4 regions of the Lacimicrobium alkaliphilum genome follow, and region 3 is predicted to be linked to each of the others. Evidence: predicted binding sites of a transcription regulator. Region 3 holds the regulator's gene; each other region holds the start of a gene.
The links. Region 3 encodes sigma-54, which starts transcription at its own class of promoters, with help from an activator protein. Its sites were predicted from a motif close to GTTGGCACGNNNNTNGNNT; they were not measured.

Region 1 (3,181 bases), 1.9 Mb from region 3:
TTTAAGATATCGCGAATGCTGGAGGCATTATCCTTCAGGCCGCCGACAGTCTGATCGAACGCCCGCAGCAGTTCGTCAATATCGCCAATATCCCTGGATAAGGACGATAACTGCCGGGTTGAGGCGGTGGCGGCGCTGAGATTCTCATCAGTGGACTGTGCCACCTCATCGGTCTTGCTGACAATGGCCTGAATCTCATCATTCACCTGCTGACTGGAGGCGAAGATCTCGTCGCTGATACTGTCCTGATCGGCGGCATTGGCAGAGGTATTATTGATTTTTCCCAGTACTGCTTGATTCTTTTCGCTGGCCAGGCGGGCGTGCTCGCTGATGTCTTTGAGCAATACGGACAGGTTACTGACAAAGGTATTGTAACCCCCGGATAACTGTCTGAATTCATCATAGGTAAAGGCCGGTAACCGGCCTTTGAGATCGCCCTGCTTGTGATTGATTTCATCCAGATTGCGGACCATGGCCCTGACCGGACGAACAATAAGATAAGTGAGGTAAAACAGGGTAAACAGGAACGCCATGACACTGACAATGGCCAGGCTGAATAACAGAGTCGGGGATTCTGTCCAGGATGCATCAGAAAATGCCAGCCACAGGGTTAATACCTGAAACAGGAAAAGAAACGTTACATTGCCAACGATCTTGCGGGTTAGTGTGGCAAAGAAGGTTTTCTCAACAAAAAGATAAAGATCCCTGAACATAGTTTCTCCCGCGCAACGGACACCGACTGTAGGGTAAACATAGTACCTCAACACCGTACAATTAAAACATGATGTAAATCATGTAATAGCCATTCCATTAACGGCCTGAAACCGATTTTCTTAAGATTTGCCGGTTACGATCAGGTTATAAGCCTTCAGTTCAGGAACACGTTCGCGCAAGGCTTCTTCAATACCGTCGAGACGCTGGATTTCATTGCAGAACCACTCAGCTTTTTTACGCAGCGTGTCGGCCTGGGGGGCAATACGACGCTCTATCTCCGCGCCCATAGTCTCCAGGCGGGTGGATAAATCTTCCATCTTACGTTCCAGGTTGGTATCGCCTTCCGAGGCCAGCCCGCCAATAGCCGTCAGAATGCCGCCCACTGAGGTACCCAGCGCCTGCTCGATTTCCTGCTCCAGCTCTGGATCCATCAACTCATCGACATTTTCCAGACTGCGGGGACCAATATAATAGTTACTGCTGGCACGGATAAATTTAGTTTTAACTTTGGTTCGCACTTTCCACAGGGCATCCTGCAGACGCTGATAGCTGTCATGTTCACTGCCCACCAGACCCACATACACGTGGTCGATAGTACCAATAGCCAGATCTACCCCTTCGCTGGCCAGCAGTATGACCTTGGGAACGGCATAACGCAGACCCTCTGCCAGTTCTTTCAGATGCTGCTGTGCCTGCTCATCCAGGGTGATCCATTCGCCGTGCACAATTAACTGTTCGGTACCGTTGATCTGATACAAGGTACGGGTGTCTTCTGTGACGCGAATATGCCGGTCGTTGACCACCAGACCAAATTGCAGGTCGGCCTCGCACATAAACGCAGACTGCACCGGCAGTGCCAACAACAATAACGAACAGACCAGGGCTCTCAACATACACTCTCTGACAGATACGATAACAAATTATACTCCCTTAACGGGCTGATCATGGGAATAATATAAATAAGGTTTTTATTCTATCTGACAGTATTGTGCTACGCCGCAAACGGATGACAAAGGCATGCCAGACCAGTGCAGTAAAAAACAGGTTACACTGCATCAGTCATTAACGCGATTGGCTGGTACCGTCTTTTCGGCCACTTTTTCATTCAGTTCACTGAGGATAACCTGGGTGGACTCCAGTACCTTCTTTCCCACCGCCACATCGGTAACGTCGTAGATCATCATGCAGATATTCTCAACCTTGCCGGTAGTGCTGACCAGGGGTGACAGGGTAATGTTCTGGTACATATAATCTTCAGTACCGGTAATGGGCCGGTAGTTGGGAAACCTGAGTAAAAAGGGGCGCTGTTCCCAGATAATAAAGGCCCGGTTTTTCAGTTCAAACACCGGCCTGGCTTTATTACGGAACCAGGCCTCATTAACCTCCGGAAAAAGCGCAAACAGCGACTTGCCCCTTACCTGACTGGGCAACAAACCGGAGTGGCTTTCCATAAAACCGTTCCAGAGGTTAATTTCAAACTCGCGGTTTAATACCACCAACCCCACATCAACGGTTTGCAGCATGTCCATCATCCAGTGAAACTCTGTTAAATCGTTCAGTGCTTCATCGGTCATGCTCAGTCCTCCAGCAGATGAGAAAGTTTGTTATTCATGGTCTCCATGGACTCCTCGGTAACCAGCAACACCAGATCGCAATGCACCTGGTAACCTTCCAGACCATAACTCAGCTCAATGGCCAGGGTACGGCGCCAACGGGTTTTATTGATATTAATCAGCTCGGTGATATTGCGATGTTGCCCCAGTACCTCCGGATGCCCCTGGCTGAAATGCATATCCAGTTGGCTGGCCAGGCCATTCAGGCAAGTACCTATGAGGATATTGGCCGCATCCATCAGCAACTCAAGCTGCATCTGATCATCCACTTCCTCGGAGATATTGAGAATTTTCGCCACATCATTAAAGCTGGAGTCACTGAGAATAAACAGTGCCTCACCACAGATCCCGGGCCCCACAAAACCCTGACAGATACCAGACACGGTGTCTTTGTCTTCAATATCCTGCAACATCATATGCAGTTCTGAGGCTTCGATAAGATTAACATTGGGAATGGGCAGCTTAACGAATACGTTGAGGATCCGGGCCAGGTGATCCCCGGCCTGCCCCATGGCGATATTGGTGATTTCCTGATAAATATCCCTGATTTCAGGATCCAGGCTGGCCAGTTCGGGTTTGTCTTGTTCCTGCTGGTTCTGGGTGATCCGGTGTTTCACCAGCAATTTTTCAAAAGTGGCAGGTTTGATCGGTTTTTCAATAAAATCCAGCGCCCCGAGCCGCTTGACCCGTTCATGGGCTTCGGGCTGAATATCACCGGAGATCACAATCACTGTGGTTTTCAGCCCCTGTGCCTGAATAGTTTCCAGCACCTGATAACCATCCATCACCGGCATATTCAGATCCAGCAGCAGCAACTGGCCCTTACCTTCCTTAAGCGCGGCAATGGCTTCCTC
Region 2 (3,181 bases), 930 kb from region 3:
CGGATTAAGCTATCTGACCAACAGCCTTACGTTGCTAATCGCTCCTTCTCTGTCTGGTGTTGTATTCCCCATATTGATACTTTCTTTAATCGCAGAGCTCACCTTTGCCCTGTGGTTAATTTTTAAGGGCGTCGACGCCCGGGAATGGCAACGAAATGTTAGTAAAGGAGTCGCTTATTAATGTTCCATCATAGGAAAAAACATGCAATCAGATAAAAATACACTCTTAATCATTGGCGCTATTTGCAGCTTTGCAGCGGCCCTGGCCCATCTGGGTTGTATTGTTTTTGGCGGTGACTGGTATCGTTTCTTTGGTGCTGGCGAGCAAATGGCGAGTATGGCTGAGCAGGGACTCTGGTACCCGACCATTGTCACCTCAGTATTGGTTGTGGTGCTGTTGGTCTGGTCACTCTATGCCTTATCAGGTGCAAGGGTCATAACCCGGTTACCTTTGCTTCGTTCAGGTTTGTGTGCCATCTCTGCAATTTATCTGATCCGCGGTGTCGCCTTTATCTGGCTGATGCCAATGTTTCCCGAAAACAGCCTGACATTCTGGCTGGTAAGCTCAGGGGTTTGTTTAACTATCGGCCTGCTTTATGCGCTAGGCACGTATCAGGTCTGGGAGAGCCGAACAGCCGCAATGGCCGGGCTCAGAAACCCATCGCCACGGAGTCTTAGGTAATACTATAAACTCCTGACTTATGTTCATTGTCCGTCTTTGCTGACAAGCCTGCCAGACCGGTCTGATATGGTATTGTCGTGAACAGGTGAAAGTGGGTTGAAGTTAATTTTCTGCAAGGATATTTCAGACAACACCCGCGCAGGCATGTTTAACAACAACCCTTTTTAGGCATCATTCAGGATTGCTTTATCCGGCGGAAACCAAGCGCGGCCAGCCCTAAACCTAAGATCGCCAGGCTCGATGGCTCAGGAACTGACGTCGGACTCAGAAAAGCACCAGAGCCAGATGTAAAGGTTGCTCCGCCCAGATCGGTAAAGCTGAAGGTGCTGGTATTGAGAAAGTCTGTATAGGCGTTGTCACCAGAGGCATAGGCGTTGGCGAGAATTGCAACACCATAGGTTCTGCCTTGCTCAGCGACAAAAGAACCGCTTAATACCTCATCAAAAGAGTACAGACCATAATCACCGTCCTGAGCACTTTGATAAAATCCGGTATAGCTGATTTCATTGGCACTCTCTACCGGATCTGTATCGTCAAAAATGCCAAAGAATGATTCGGTTTCCAGCCAGCTCTGCATGCCGGTAATGTCGTAAATTCTGACATAAGACTGAAAGTAAGCTGAATCGAAGATTGAATCTGTATAAAAACTGCCATCAACACCGAAGTTGTAGCTGATAGTAGTCGGTGTCAGTAAACCGGAAAACTCAATAGTATCGAAAATGGTTACCAGTGCCTGCCCGGAGCCACCTTTAGAATACGAACTGGCGCCCACAACACCAGTTGACGTGTCAGCTCTGAGAGCAAGGCTTGTGGATGAATCTTCATAACTCTGTGTATAGGCTGAATTGGCCGTATCGGTTTCCAGTAAATGACTGCCTGATGTATCAGCGAGGATAACTGTTTCAATGGCTGATCTTTGCGTTATTACGCCAGCATGCGCTGAAGAACTAAAACCTGCTAACGCCAATAACCCCAAAGTCACCGGAACAGTATATTTTGACAACATAATTTTTCCTTATTATTCACTATTAAAATGGTATATATCGTTAAAAAACGATTAATTTAAGCAAGTCCCGGGCCTATATTTTAATTATTTGATTTTAATGTGTTTTTTTTCTCTTTTGTATGACACTTTTACTACGATTTGAGCAATCTGTTAAGTATACTGACAGCGTCAGCAGTACAGGGCATGATTAAGGTGGTTTTTGTGATCTAAATTCTACTGAATCAACAATACAAATGGTCTGTCTTTTTAATAACTTTGTACTGCAGATCTTTTAAGTCTTCATAGACTTGGCTCTGCCATATAAGAAAACAGGAGATTAAATAAAGATGAAAATACTGATGGTGCTGACCTCACACAACAAGCTGGGGGATACCGGCGAGAAAACCGGGTTCTGGCTGGAGGAATTTGCCAGCCCTTATTATGTGTTTAAGGATGCTGGTGCCGAGGTGGTGCTGGCTTCACCTAAAGGCGGTCAGCCGCCCCTTGACCCAAACAGCGAAGGTGAAGATTTTCAGACCGAAGACACTCGCCGTTTTGACCAGGATAAACAGGCGCAACAGCAGCTTGCCAACACACAAAAGCTCAGTGAAATAAATCCTGAAGAGTTTGACGGGGTCTTTTACCCCGGCGGTCACGGGCCTTTATGGGATCTGACCCACAATCAACATTCTGTTGACCTTATTGCTCAGACCCTGCTCACCAATAAGCCGTTGGCAGCGGTGTGCCATGCTCCTGCCGTGCTTACTGAAGTCAGGACCAATCAGGGCGTATCGCTGATAAAGGGTAAATCTGTTACCGGTTTTTCTAACAGTGAAGAGGCGGCGGTGAACCTGACAGAAGTTGTGCCATTTTTACTTGAAGACAAACTTAAAGCACTGGGAGGCAGTTATAAAAAAGCCGATGACTGGGCCAGCTTTGTGCAGGTGGATGGCCGCCTGATAACCGGTCAGAACCCGGCATCTTCCGCCGATACTGCCAGAGCATTGCTTAAGCAATTGCAATAAACCAGAATCACTGGGTGTCGGATGTCCGGCACTCAGGCTGTTGAGCCCGCCAGATTACCTCACCCAAGATTATCTTGCTGACGCTTTCAGATCTCAAAGCCGCCATCAAGAGGTGGTAGCCAGACCCTCTGGCATAGAGTGATAAATATCAGTACCTCTGCTGTCATCACTACTATAACCCGCAGCGGTATGGCGAAGCGTACAAACAAAAACCTTGACCCTTTATGGATGGGATAGTTAGATGTTTATGGCAAAGACGATAGTCAGGGATCGCGGATAATTTTTCCTATGATTGACATCAGGCTGTTACACGTCGGCACTACAGTTTCAGGCAGAGGCTCACCTAATAACACTGAGGTGAGATCCTGGCGAATGTTTTCAGGAGGAGAATGTGAGCGGCAAACAAGGCTCAGGAACGCGAAGTGGCAGCAAACGGGCGAGAGGTGTGCAGGCCTCGCCTGCCAAGTTACGTGCAGCTCAGCTGGCAGC
Region 3 (3,181 bases):
GGACTCAAATACCAGCACCAGACGCGAGCTTTTCTTGCCCAGAATACGTTCACGCACCAGTTCGGCCAGTTGGTGTACTGACAGTTCACCGGTATCGATATAAAGATCGGCGCGTTCGGCGATAGGGGCCAGTAACACCGCTTCAGACTGGATGGCGTCAGTCAGGGACTTACTGCGCTTGGACAGAGGATGCAGACGGCGGGTTTCGCTGAAGCGCTTGATCAGCACATCGTCGCTGGCATCTAAGTATAAAATCATCAGTTCCCAGGTGGCAGGCAGGTAATCGAGTATCTCTACCAGCTCTTCGGGATCTTTGGGCAGGTTACGTACATCAATGCTCACTGCTACCTGATCGTATTCATCCACCACTGTATGGGTGAGGGTGGGCAGCAGGTTGACCGGAATATTATCCACACAGTAGTAGCCCAGGTCCTCCAGAGAGCGCAGCACGATGGATTTACCGGAGCCGGAGCGGCCACTGATGATAATGAGTTTCACACTATGGCCTCGTACAGTTCCTGATTGGTTTTAGCGTGGCGTAAGCGTTTTACCACGTCCTTGTCATTGAGTTTGGCGGCGATGGTGGCCAGGGTCTGCAAGTGGCCCTGGGCTTGTTCTTCAGGCACTAAAATGGCGAAGAAAATATCCACCGGCTGGTTGTCGATGGCGTCATAGGCCACGGGCCCGTCACTGGTGATCAGCACGGCCATGACTTTGTCCAGCCCGGCCAGGCGGCCATGGGGAATGGCAATGCCATTGCCAATGCCTGTGCTGCCCATTTTTTCGCGGCATAGCAGGCTGGTAAGAATAGGGTCGAGGTCAATGTCGGGCAGATGTTGATCGGCCACATCGCTGATGGTCTCGAAGATGCGTTTCTTGCTGGTGCCCTGAACTGCACAGATGGTGCAGTCAGGGGTCAGGATGTCTTTAATTTCCATGCGGAGTCAGTTTTAGTGTCGCTTGATCTTTTCTTTGTGTTTGATCACCTGTCGGTCAAGCTTGTCGATCAGGCCATCAATAGCGGCGTACATATCAGTGTGTTCGGAAGTGGCAAAGACTTCCGCGCCATGCAGGTGCAGTGTCGCTTCGGCTTTCTGATTGAGCTTTTCGACGTTCAGTATCACATGCACATTATTGATATGATCGAAATGTCGCTCCAACTTTGTAAACTTTGAGTCAACGTAATCTCGAAGAGAGTCGGTAATTTCAACGTGGTGTCCAGTAAGGTTGATTTGCATAATGCCTCTTCCTCTTGTTCGCCTATAACAGGCTTTTGCGTTGGTTGGACGGGGGAATCGACAGGGATTCCCGGTATTTTGCTATTGTTCGCCGGGCAACTTTAATACCTTGCTCGGCCAACAACTGTGCAATTTTGCTGTCGCTCAGGGGTTTGGCGGGTTTTTCTGCCGCCACCAGTTTTTTGATCAGAGCACGAATGGCGGTGGAGGAACATTCGCCGCCGCTTTCTGTGGCCACATGGCTGGAAAAGAAATACTTGAGCTCAAAAATGCCTCTTGGTGTGTGCATATATTTCTGCGTGGTCACTCTGGAGATGGTGGACTCGTGCATATCCACCATTTCAGCAACATCGTTGAGCACCATAGGCTTCATGGCCTCGGGGCCGTATTCGAAAAAGCCCTGTTGCTGCTGCACAATACAGTTTGCCACTTTCAGCAGGGTGTCATTGCGGCTTTCCAGGCTTTTAATAAACCACTTGGCTTCCTGCATATGGGAGCGGATAAACTGGCTGTCGCTGGCGTTCCTGGTATTCTTGCTCATCGCCGCGTATTGCTGATTGATACTCAGTTTAGGCAAGCTGTCGGGATTCAGTTCTACGGTCCAGCGGCCATTTTTCTTGGCTACCGATACATCGGGGATCACATATTCCGGTTCACTGGTAGCGATGGCACTGCCTGGCCTGGGGTTCAGGGTTTGTAATAAACGTAAGGCTTCACGCAGTTCATCCTCTTTAAGCCGGGCTTTGCGCATCAGGGTGCGGTAATCTTTGCTGGCCAGCAGATCACTGTATTCGAGGATCAGTGATTTTGCCTGCTCCAGCCATGGCGTTTCAGGGGGGAACTGACGTAATTGTACCAGCAGGCATTCCTGTACGCTGCGACTGCCGACGCCAACAGGGTCGAACATCTGAATGCGTTTAAGTACACAATCTACTTCATCCAGTTCTACTTCTTCATTGTCCAGGCTTTGCAGGATGTCTTCAGTGGTGACGGTCAGATAACCGACATCGTCAATAGAGTCGATAATGGCCATGGCAATGGCCTGGTCGGTGTCACTGAAATGGGTCAGACGCATTTGCCAGAGCAAATGATCCTGAATGCTGTCCGAGGTTTCCCCCTGATAGATATTGTCATCGGCGGCACTGACCGCAGAAGAACCGGGTGCCGATGAGGCGCTGTAATATTCATCCCAGGTAGTATCCATCGGCAGATCTTCGGGCAACTCCTGCTTTTCCAGGGCTTCGCCGGTTTCGATGCTGTCACTGTCTTTGCTGTTACTGGCTTCGTTGGACTCACCATTCAGGCTGTCGGCATCGCGGCGCTCTTCCGTATTCTGATCGGCAGATTCTTCTGTCTCCAGCAGCGGATTAGACTCCAGCGCCTCCTGGATCTCCTGTTGTAAATCCAGCGTGGACAGTTGCAACAGGCGAATCGCCTGCTGCAACTGAGGCGTCATGGTAAGTTGTTGGCTGAATTTTAACTGTAATGCAGGCTTCATTTACTTCTTATTCTGGTTCCGAGGGCCTTGGTTACGGGTATTCCGGCTTCTGTTCTCATACAAATATCCGCACGGCATTTTCTCTAACTATAGCTTGAATTGGTCACCCAGGTATACATCTCTGACCTGCTTGTTATTCAGTACTTCATCTGCGGTTCCCTGGGCGATTAACTCCCCATGACTAACAATGTAGGCTTTCTCACAAACATCAAGGGTTTCACGTACATTGTGGTCGGTAATCAACACACCGATGCCTCTGTCCCGAAGATGGCGGATTATATTCTTGATGTCACTGACTGATATGGGATCGACACCGGCAAAAGGTTCATCAAGCAGAATAAAGCGGGGGTTGGCAGACAGTGCCCTGGCAATCTCTACCCGCCTGCGCTCACCGCCAGACAAACTCATCCCTGAGCTGGTGCGAATATGATTGATATTGAACTCA
Region 4 (3,181 bases), 520 kb from region 3:
GCATCCAGTGCCATTTCCAGAGAAGAAGCAACGGTTGGGATTTCCTTCGCTTCTTCGGCAGGCAGGTCATACAGATCCTTGTCCATGGCATCGCCAGGGTGAATCTTGTTACGAATGCCGTCCAGGCCAGCCATCATCATGGCAGTGAAGGCCAGGTAAGGGTTGGCTGTGGGATCCGGGAAACGCACCTCAATGCGACGCGCTTTGGCACTGCTCACATGAGGAATACGGATTGACGCGCTACGGTTACGGGCCGAATAGGCCAGCATCACAGGTGCTTCAAAGCCGGGTACCAGACGCTTGTATGAGTTGGTAGAGGCGTTGGTAAAGGCATTGATAGCACGGGCGTGTTTGATAATGCCGCCAATGTAGTACAGCGCCTCTTCAGACAAACCGGCGTATTTATCACCGGCAAAGATGTTTTTTCCGTCTTTACTGATGGACTGGTGCACGTGCATACCTGAACCGTTATCCCCTACCAGCGGCTTGGGCATAAAGGTCGCCGTTTTACCGTAGGCATCGGCCACATTATGTACCACATACTTGTAGATTTGGATCTCGTCAGCCTTGAGCACCAGGGTGTTGAAACGACAGGCAATTTCGTTCTGCCCGGCGGTTGCCACTTCGTGGTGGTGGGCTTCGATATGCAGACCCATTTCTTCCATCACCAGACACATGGCGGTACGGATGTCATGGGCTGAGTCAACGGGTGGAACCGGGAAGTAACCCCCTTTGACGCCGGGACGGTGGCCCATGTTGCCGCCTTCAATATCGGCGCCTGAATTCCACTTGGCTTCCATGGAATCAATTTCATAGAATGAACCGGCCATATCAGTATGGAAGCGGATATCATCAAACATAAAGAATTCTGGCTCAGGGCCAATCAGCACGGTATCACCGATACCGGTCGACTTAAGATATTCTTCTGCACGCTTGGCCACAGAGCGCGGATCACGGTCATAACCCTGCATAGTCGTAGGTTCAACGATATCACAACGGATATTCACCTGAGTTTCTTCAGAAAAAGGATCCAGTACTGCGGATTCAGGAACTGGCATCAGGATCATGTCGGATTCATTAATGCCTTTCCAGCCGGAGATGGATGAACCATCGAACATCTTGCCTTCTTCAAAAAATTCTTCGTCAATAAGTGAACAAGGAATAGAAACATGCTGCTCTTTACCTTTAGTATCGGTAAAGCGCAGGTCTACAAATTTCGCTTCGCTCTCTTGGATAAGATCCAGGGCCTTTTGTACTGACATACTGTCCTCCAGGTTAAAATTTCAAGGCTGATTTATACGTGATACGCTCAGTTCTCCTGATGAAGCGATAATCGTGCCAATCACATTGACTTGGCTACAGGCCGCACTTCGCCGGTGCATAATCCGCTAACCACTGACCTCTCAAGAATAAGAGGCACCATTTTAGTGCATCCTTGCACCATTATGGACTATAAATCTGTGGCGGTTGCACCTAAAGGTAGCCGAATTCCAATTTGGTGCAATATGCCAGCCTGCATAAATATTGATGACAGCAAATAATTGTCATCGAAAGGTCATCATTGCCCTGCTATTCTTGGTAAACGCATTTATTGCTTTTGGTCTATGCGATAAAACTGTACAATCCGCCGCCTGAAAAACGGCTTTCGATTAAATTCTGCACATCTGCGCAGCGATCCGCTCTGTCTTTGCCAAGCCACTTACTGAGAAATGCATTATGAGTTCACAACATACCTCACTTGATAAACTGAGGAATATCGCCATTATCGCCCACGTTGACCACGGTAAAACCACCCTGGTAGACAAACTGCTGCAGCAGTCCGGTACCCTGGACAGCCGCAAAGATGCTGATGAACGGGTGATGGACTCAAACGCACTGGAAAAAGAGCGCGGTATCACTATTCTGGCCAAGAACACCGCTATTAACTGGCAGGATTACCGGATAAATATTCTTGATACCCCGGGGCACGCCGATTTTGGTGGCGAAGTGGAACGGGTATTGTCCATGGCTGACTCGGTACTGCTGCTGGTAGATGCCGTTGACGGGCCCATGCCGCAGACCCGCTTTGTGACTCAGAAAGCTTTTGCTCATGGCCTCAATCCTATTCTGGTTATCAACAAGATTGACCGCCCTGGTGCACGCCCTGACTGGGTAATGAATCAGGTCTTTGATCTGTTTGACAACCTTGGCGCCAATGATAAGCAACTGGACTTCCCGGTTGTCTACGCTTCTGCATTGCAGGGCTGGGCCAGTATGGACGAATCCGCCACTGGCGGTGACATGACCCCGCTGTTTGAAGCCATTGTGGAAAAAGTCTCCCCGCCTGATGCCCATCCTGAAGGGACACTGCAGATGCAGATTTCCCAGCTGGATTATTCCAGCTATCTTGGGGTTATTGGTATTGGCCGCCTGAAACGGGGCCAGGTTCAGGTCAACCAGCAGGTGACTATTGTTGGTGCCGATGGCAGCAAGCGTAACGGCAAAATTGGCAAGGTATTCGGTTATCTGGGCCTGGATCGTAATGAGACCCAGAGCGCCTCCGCCGGTGACATCATTGCCATCAGCGGCCTGGGTGAACTGAAGATCTCCGATACGGTTTGTGCCGTAGATGCGGTTGAGGCCCTGCCGGCACTGACCGTTGATGAGCCGACCGTGACCATGACTTTCCAGGTCAATACCTCTCCTTTTGCCGGCCAGGACGGCAAGTTTGTGACCTCAAGACAGATCCTTGAACGTCTGCAAACCGAACTTAAACACAATGTTGCCCTGCGTGTTGAAGAAACCGTCGACCCGGATAAATTCCGTGTTTCCGGCCGTGGTGAGCTGCATCTTGGTGTACTGATTGAGAATATGCGCCGTGAAGGTTATGAACTGGCCGTATCGCGCCCGGAAGTTATTCTCAGGAAAGAAGGCGAGCAACTCATGGAACCCTTTGAGATGCTGACTGTGGATATCGAAGAGGAACACCAGGGTGCCATCATGGAGCAACTGGGCCTGCGTAAAGCAGAAATGCGCGATATGAACCCTGATGGTAAAGGCCGGGTTCGTATAGACTTTTTCGTACCCAGCCGTGGTCTGATCGGCTTCCAGACCGATTTTATGACCCTGACCTCGGGCAGTGGTCTGATCTACCATACGTTTGACAGTTACCAGCCCCATGTTGGTGGTCGTATCGGCCAGC

Region 1: AT746_RS14240 (YggN family protein) is a predicted target of sigma-54. The motif match lies at 1,721-1,739, and genes of this name have one in related genera.
Region 2: AT746_RS07295 (PEP-CTERM sorting domain-containing protein) is a predicted target of sigma-54. The motif match lies at 1,747-1,765, and genes of this name have one in related genera.
Region 4: glnA (glutamate--ammonia ligase) is a predicted target of sigma-54. The motif match lies at 1,325-1,343, and genes of this name have one in related genera.

What each region holds. Positions count from the first base shown of each region.
Region 1 is NZ_CP013650.1:3,145,575-3,148,755, forward strand. Features, by position in the region: gene AT746_RS14235 (methyl-accepting chemotaxis protein) at 1-713, opposite strand, end outside; gene AT746_RS14240 (YggN family protein) at 834-1,607, opposite strand; gene AT746_RS14245 (PAS domain-containing protein) at 1,770-2,288, opposite strand; gene AT746_RS14250 (response regulator) at 2,291-3,181, opposite strand, start outside.
Region 2 is NZ_CP013650.1:1,610,160-1,613,340, forward strand. Features, by position in the region: gene AT746_RS07285 (DUF4386 domain-containing protein) at 1-181, shown strand, start outside; gene AT746_RS07290 (hypothetical protein) at 203-682, shown strand; gene AT746_RS07295 (PEP-CTERM sorting domain-containing protein) at 858-1,688, opposite strand; gene AT746_RS07300 (type 1 glutamine amidotransferase domain-containing protein) at 2,015-2,692, shown strand; gene AT746_RS07305 (tetratricopeptide repeat protein) at 3,084-3,181, shown strand, end outside.
Region 3 is NZ_CP013650.1:681,519-684,699, forward strand. Features, by position in the region: gene rapZ (RNase adapter RapZ) at 1-498, opposite strand, end outside; gene ptsN (PTS IIA-like nitrogen regulatory protein PtsN) at 495-938, opposite strand; gene hpf (ribosome hibernation promoting factor) at 951-1,238, opposite strand; gene AT746_RS03245 (RNA polymerase factor sigma-54) at 1,261-2,736, opposite strand; gene lptB (LPS export ABC transporter ATP-binding protein) at 2,824-3,181, opposite strand, start outside.
Region 4 is NZ_CP013650.1:160,709-163,889, reverse strand. Features, by position in the region: gene glnA (glutamate--ammonia ligase) at 1-1,262, opposite strand, end outside; gene typA (translational GTPase TypA) at 1,717-3,181, shown strand, end outside.